3 regions of the Pantoea vagans genome follow, and region 2 is predicted to be linked to each of the others. Evidence: predicted binding sites of a transcription regulator. Region 2 holds the regulator's gene; each other region holds the start of a gene.
The links. Region 2 encodes PurR, which represses purine synthesis genes. Its sites were predicted from a motif close to CANGCAAACGTTTGCNTG; they were not measured.

Region 1 (2,206 bases), 1.6 Mb from region 2:
ATTGCGCGACAGGTGTTCCACGGTGACGGCATTCTGGCGTTTCTGCCGATGCAAGACCCGCACCTGTGCTCCATCGTCTGGTCTCTCTCGCCACAGGAAGCGGCGCGGGTACAGTCCATGCCGGAAGCCTTGTTCAATCAGCAACTCTCCGTTGCCTTTGATATGCGCCTCGGGCTGTGCCACGTTGAAAGTGAGCGCAAAACCTTCCCGCTGATGGCACGTTACGCGCGTAATTTTGCCGCACATCGTCTGGCCTTGGTTGGCGATGCTGCGCACACCATCCATCCACTGGCGGGGCAGGGGGTGAACCTCGGCTTTATGGATGCCGCTGAACTGATTGGTGAAATTCGCCGTTTGCAGCAGGAAGGTAAAGATATCGGTCAGCATCTGTATCTGCGTCGCTATGAGCGCAGCCGTAAACACAGCGCCGCCATGATGCTGGCAGGGATGCAGGGATTCCGCGAGTTATTTGCCGGCACCCATCCAGCAAAAAAACTGCTGCGTGATGTCGGATTGAAACTGGCCGATACGCTGCCGGGCGTAAAACCGATGATGCTGAAACAGGCAATGGGGCTGAACGATATGCCCAGTTGGATCCGCTAACGTCCCCCTTTCTGTCCGGGCGGCCTTCGGGCCGCCCTCTGAGCCACGACCTACACTCATTTCATCCCTGTAAGTGGGCCCTTAAGCCGCTCGCTGGCGCCCGCCCGAACTCCTGATAAAAACGTCTTCGCACCACGCTGGTGCGCACCTGCACCCAAATTGCGCCTCGTTTGATTTATTCTAATTTCACCCATTAATTCGCATTAGTTTATCTCATGCTAATGCTTGCGGGTTACCGAACCATTTCCGCGCCTTAGGACATGAGTTCCATTATCTGGCTGGTTTAATGTATCAGTAACGTATTTTGTGCGCGGTTAATCACAAAATTGCAGTGAATTATGCTGATTGATATTCGGTGTATCACGGAATGATGGTAGTGTTTCGCCCTCGTTTTCCTTATGGTTAATCGCCGCATTCGGTGGTAACTTCAGCACAAAGAGAACGTTTGCGTCAGCCTGAAAAGGCGACGCAGGCGCGTCACGCTCACTTGTTTTCACAGGATGGTTATGACTCAGCAAACGCCTCTATTCGAACAGCATCAGGCATGCGGTGCTCGCATGGTGGACTTTCATGGCTGGATGATGCCACTGCATTACGGCTCACAAATGGATGAGCACCATGTGGTGCGTAACGATGCCGGCATGTTTGATGTTTCCCACATGACCATCGTCGATCTGCGCGGTGCGCGTACGCGCGAATTCTTGCGCTATCTGCTGGCGAATGATGTCGCCAAACTGACCCAGCCGGGTAAAGCCCTGTATACCGGCATGCTGAATGCTTCTGCTGGCGTCATTGATGATTTGATTGTTTACTTTATGACCGAAGACTTTTTCCGTCTGGTGGTGAACTCCGCCACGCGTGAGAAAGATTTGGCATGGATTAAGCAGCATGCACAGCCGTTTGGCGTTGAACTCACTGAGCGTGATGATCTGTCGCTGATTGCCGTGCAGGGCCCTAATGCACAGCAGAAAGCCCAAACGTTATTCAGCGATGCACAGCGTCAAGCCGTTGCCGGAATGAAACCTTTCTTCGGGGTACAGGCGGAAAACCTGTTTATCGCCACCACCGGTTATACCGGGGAAGCGGGTTACGAAATCGCTATGCCTAACAGCGAAGCGGCTGATTTCTGGCAGAAACTACTGGCCGCTGGGGTAAAACCTGCGGGTCTGGGCGCGCGCGACACGCTGCGTCTGGAAGCCGGTATGAACCTGTATGGCCAGGAGATGGACGAAGGCGTTTCACCGCTGGCTGCCAACATGGGCTGGACGGTCAGTTGGGAACCCAGCGATCGTCATTTTATCGGCCGTGAAGCCCTTGAATCCCAACGTGCTAAAGGCACTGAAAAGCTGGTTGGATTGATCATGACCGAAAAAGGGGTGCTGCGTAACGGCTTGCCGGTACGCTTCACTGACGAACAAGGTCAGCCGCAGCAGGGTATTATTACCAGTGGTTCCTTCTCCCCGACGCTGGGTTGCAGCATTGCGCTGGCACGTGTGCCAGCGGGCATTGGTGAGCAAGCGATTGTAGAGATCCGCAATCGTGAAATGCCGGTGAAAGTGACTAAACCGATTTTTGTTCGCGCCGGTAAGCCGGTCGCTCAGTA
Region 2 (2,206 bases):
CTGCATCGTCAAACCCCAGCGCACCCGACAACTGGTGAAAGATTTTTACCGTCATTTCCCGGATATGGAGCTGATTATCAGCTACGAAGTGTTCAACGGTGTCTGGGATGCGCTGGCCGACGGGCGTGTTGATGTCGCTATTGGCGCAACGCAGGCGGTTCCGGTTGGCGGGCGTTTCGCCTTTCAGGATATGGGGGCCTTAAACTGGCGTTGCGTTGTCAGTCCCGATCATCCGTTGGTCAACAATACAGAATTAAATGATGAAATATTGCGTGCCTGGCCATCGCTGGTGCTGGAAGATACGTCTCGCGCATTACCCAGACGTATGACCTGGACCCTGGACAATCAGCGGCGTTTGGTGGTGCCGGAGTGGGAAACCGGAATGGATTGTTTGCAGGCGGGATTGTGTGTCGGCATGGTGCCAGGGCATTTAGCGCGGCCACTGTTGGATCAAGGCACGCTGGTGGAATTGCCACTGCCGCAGCCGTTTCCTGACAGCCCTTGCTGTGTCAGTTGGTCAGAGCAGCGAGCATCACCCGCGTTGGATTGGCTTCTGGCTTATCTGGGTGATGCAGAGACGCTGAACCACGAATGGCTCAGCGAAACGCGAGGTTAGCGGCGATAGTCGCGGAATGGGCCATCGGCAACGGAGCGGCGCTCAATCAAGGTCGGTTGAACCTCAATCGTTTGTGGCTCTTCACGCTTGCTGGTGATGCGATCCAGCAACATTTCGAGCGCTTTCTCACCCAACTCAGCCTTCGGTTGGTGCACGGTGGTGAGCGCTGGTGTGAAAAAGCGCGCGTTGCGCACGTTATCGTACCCGATCACGGAAATATCTTGCGGGACGCGCAAGCCCATCTCATCGGCTGCGCAAATCGCACCCATTGCCATGATATCGCCACCACAGAATACGGCAGTTGGACGCTGTTTCTGATTCAAGATTTGTTGCATCGCCTGATAGCCTGAATCGGGTTCAAAATCACCCTGCACAATCCACTCTGGCCGCACCGTGACCCCGGCTTCATTCATTGCCTGCAAGAAGCCAGCGTGGCGTCCACCGCCCGTGTTGCGTTCAAGTTGTCCCGGGATCGCGCCAATATCGCGGTGACCACGTTCGATCAAATAGCGCCCAGCCAAATAACCGCCATGGAAAGCATTGTCCTGCACGGTATCGGTAAAGTCACCGCGCGAAGCACCCCAGTCCATCACCACCATCGGGATATTGCGATTCTCCTCCAGCATTTGCAGCAGGTCATCTGGGTATTCGGAGCACATGACCAACAGACCATCGACGCGCTTCTGCGCCATCATCGAGAGATAAGCACGCTGCTTTTGCAGGTCGTTGTGCGCATTGCCAAGGATTAATGTGTAGCCGCGCTCGAAGCAGTGATTCTCAACCGCTTCAATGATCTCAGCAAAGTAGGGAGCTTCACTTGAAGTCGCCAGCAATCCCAATGTCTTGGTGTGATTGACCTTCAAACTGCGCGCAACGGCGCTGGGGGAATAGTGCAATTCTTTAATTGCTTCCCAAACGGCGTTACGCGTCTCTTCTGCGACAAAACGCGTTTTGTTGATGACATGCGAAACCGTGGTGGTGGAGACACCCGCGCGTTTTGCTACATCTTTAATTGTGGCCATGAAAAAGGTACTCCCCGGCTTATCGCAACGTACTGATAAGTATATTGTTAAACGTTTGCGTCTGCGAAGGGTTTTGCACCCGAAAATTTGGGTCAACGCTGCCTGTTCAGGCAGGAAAAATCGCTTCAGCAGGCTGTAAATACAGCATGCGCAAAATGGGTTGCGCAACGAAAGGCGGCGATTCTAGCAAGCTGGCGCGGATAACACGAGATTTTTGCCTGACGCTGTGCGAAAATTGTTTTAACCCTAATAAAAGTGTGACTAAGGAGTAGTGATGAGTACAGATCTGAAGCTGGCCCTGATGACCACGGTTGGCGCACTGTTAATGATTATTGCGTTCAGCTTTACGGCCATCCTGCATTAAACAAAAGCGTATAAAAAAAGCCGGTGCTGTGAAAGCATCCGGCTTTTTTTATACGTTGCGCAACGACTAACGAATGGTTTTCGGCGTCATCATGCGGCGTGCACCAACATAATGCTTCTCCCAGTAATCCTCACCCAACGCACTAATCTGAATGTCTTTACCGGTCCGCGGTGACTGAATAAATTTACCGTTACCAAGGTAGAC
Region 3 (2,206 bases), 1.5 Mb from region 2:
GCTATACTTGCCGAAACACTTTCGTCGGCAAGGAAAAGCGCATGATCACCGTACACCATCTGGAAAATTCCCGTTCGCACCGTGTGTTATGGCTACTGGAAGAGCTGTCGGTGCCCTATCAAATCAAGCGCTATCAACGTGAAAAGAGCTTGCTGGCACCGGAAGCGTTGAAGAAAGTGCACCCGCTGGGTAAGTCGCCGGTGATCACGGACGGTAATCGCGTGATTGCGGAATCAGGTGCGATTCTGGAGTACCTGCAGCAAAAATATGACAGTGAGCATCTGTTGGTACTGACCGACGAGGATGAGCAGATCCAGGCACGTTACTGGCTGCATTATGCCGAAGGTTCACTGATGCCGTTGTTGCTGATGAAACTGGTTTTTGGGCAGTTAGGGAAAAAGCCGGTGCCGTGGCTGTTACGTCCCGCAGGTGCCGCGCTGAGCAAGGGCATCCAGAAAGCCTGGCTGAATAAACAGCTGCAACTGCATGGTGGCGTCATTGAGCAGCATCTCAGTCAACATCGCTATTTCGCGGGCTCGCGCTTCAGCATCGCGGATGTACAAATGAGCTTCCCGCTGCTGGCCCTGCAGACGCGGGGATCACAACAAGAGATGCCCGCTATCACACGCTGGTTGGAGGAGATGCAGCAGCGCGCCGCCTGGCAACGTGCGGTTGAGCAGGGCGGCCCGATCGCATTGACGTAGCCACCCTACAACATAACTGTAGCGGCGCAATTTATTGCGCATTGACCCGCCGCAGCACGGCTCTACCTATGCGCGATAAATCTCGCCGCTACGTTTTCGCGTCGCATTCTCTCATATCACCCGATCAAAACCGGACGCTTTATCCTGCCTTGTCATCGATTAGTAGTTGAAAACCCCATAGCAAACGCCAGATAATCGTTTGCCTTTTTCCGTGTCCCCCTTAACGACCTGGAATACGCGGCCACGTAAACGTTTGCCTCTTTTCTCACTGAGAAGCCTTCACCAGGGTGATGTGCAAACGCGGGCCGTGGGGCTTATTACATCTTAAAAAACGCAGAGGATTGACTATGTCTGGCGAATCACGCCCGGCCAGTGGAAAACTGGACGCTTGGTTTAACATTTCAGCACGTGGCAGCAGCGTGCGCCAGGAAGTACTGGCAGGATTGACCACCTTTTTAGCCATGGTCTACTCCGTCATCGTGGTGCCTGGCATGCTCGGCAAAGCGGGTTTCTCGCCGACGGCTGTGTTTGTTGCCACCTGTCTGGTCGCCAGTTTTGGATCGATCATTATGGGGTTATGGGCCAATCTGCCAATGGCGATTGGTTGCGCTATCTCGCTCACCGCTTTTACTGCGTTCAGCCTTGTGCTGGGGCAGCATATCAGCGTGCCGGTTGCGTTGGGCGCTGTGTTCCTGATGGGCTTGTTGTTCACTTTGATTTCGGTGACGGGCATTCGTGCATGGATTTTACGTAACCTGCCGATGGGCGTTGCGCACGGTACGGGTGTTGGTATCGGCTTGTTCCTGCTGTTGATCGCCGCCGACGGGATTGGTTTAGTGGTGAAAAACCCGGCACCGGGCTTACCGGTTGCGCTTGGCCACTTCACTTCGTTTCCGGTGATCATGGCGTTGATTGGTCTGGCCGCGATCTTTGGTCTGGAAAAACGTCGTGTTCCCGGCGGCATTTTGCTGACTATCATTGCGATTTCCGTGGTGGGTTTGATTTTTGATCCCGCTGTGACCTATCAAGGGCTGTTTGCCATGCCAAGCCTGAAAGATGCCAATGGCCAATCCGCCATGTTTAGCCTTGATATCATGGGAGCGCTGCAACCGGTGGTGCTGCCGAGTGTATTGGCACTGGTGATGACGGCAGTATTCGACGCCACCGGCACTATTCGCGCGGTCGCGGGCCAGGCCAATCTGCTGGACAAAGATGGGCAGATCATTAACGGCGGTCGCGCATTAACGACTGACTCCGTCAGCAGCCTGTTTGCAGGGTTAGTCGGTGCTTCGCCAGCGGCGGTGTACATCGAATCTGCCGCAGGTACCGCCGCCGGGGGCAAAACCGGCCTGACGGCCGTTGTGGTTGGCCTGCTGTTCCTGCTGATTCTGTTTATGTCTCCACTGGCCTATCTGGTGCCAGCCTACGCAACGGCACCGGCACTGATGTACGTGGGCCTGTTGATGCTGAGCAACGTGGCAAAAATCGACTTCAATGATTTT

Region 1: a site for PurR is predicted at 1,038-1,055, ahead of gcvT (glycine cleavage system aminomethyltransferase GcvT). Genes of this name have one in related genera too.
Region 3: a site for PurR is predicted at 947-964, ahead of LK04_RS17210 (NCS2 family permease). Genes of this name have one in related genera too.

The regions. Positions count from the first base shown of each region.
Region 1 covers NZ_CP011427.1:646,942-649,147, forward strand. The annotation lists gene ubiI (FAD-dependent 2-octaprenylphenol hydroxylase) at 1-603, shown strand, start outside; gene gcvT (glycine cleavage system aminomethyltransferase GcvT) at 1,110-2,206, shown strand, end outside.
Region 2 covers NZ_CP011427.1:2,213,111-2,215,316, reverse strand. The annotation lists gene punR (DNA-binding transcriptional activator PunR) at 1-616, shown strand, start outside; gene purR (HTH-type transcriptional repressor PurR) at 613-1,638, opposite strand; gene LK04_RS20550 (YnhF family membrane protein) at 1,913-2,002, shown strand; gene LK04_RS10280 (C40 family peptidase) at 2,069-2,206, opposite strand, start outside.
Region 3 covers NZ_CP011427.1:3,711,753-3,713,958, reverse strand. The annotation lists gene LK04_RS17215 (glutathione S-transferase family protein) at 42-704, shown strand; gene LK04_RS17210 (NCS2 family permease) at 1,052-2,206, shown strand, end outside.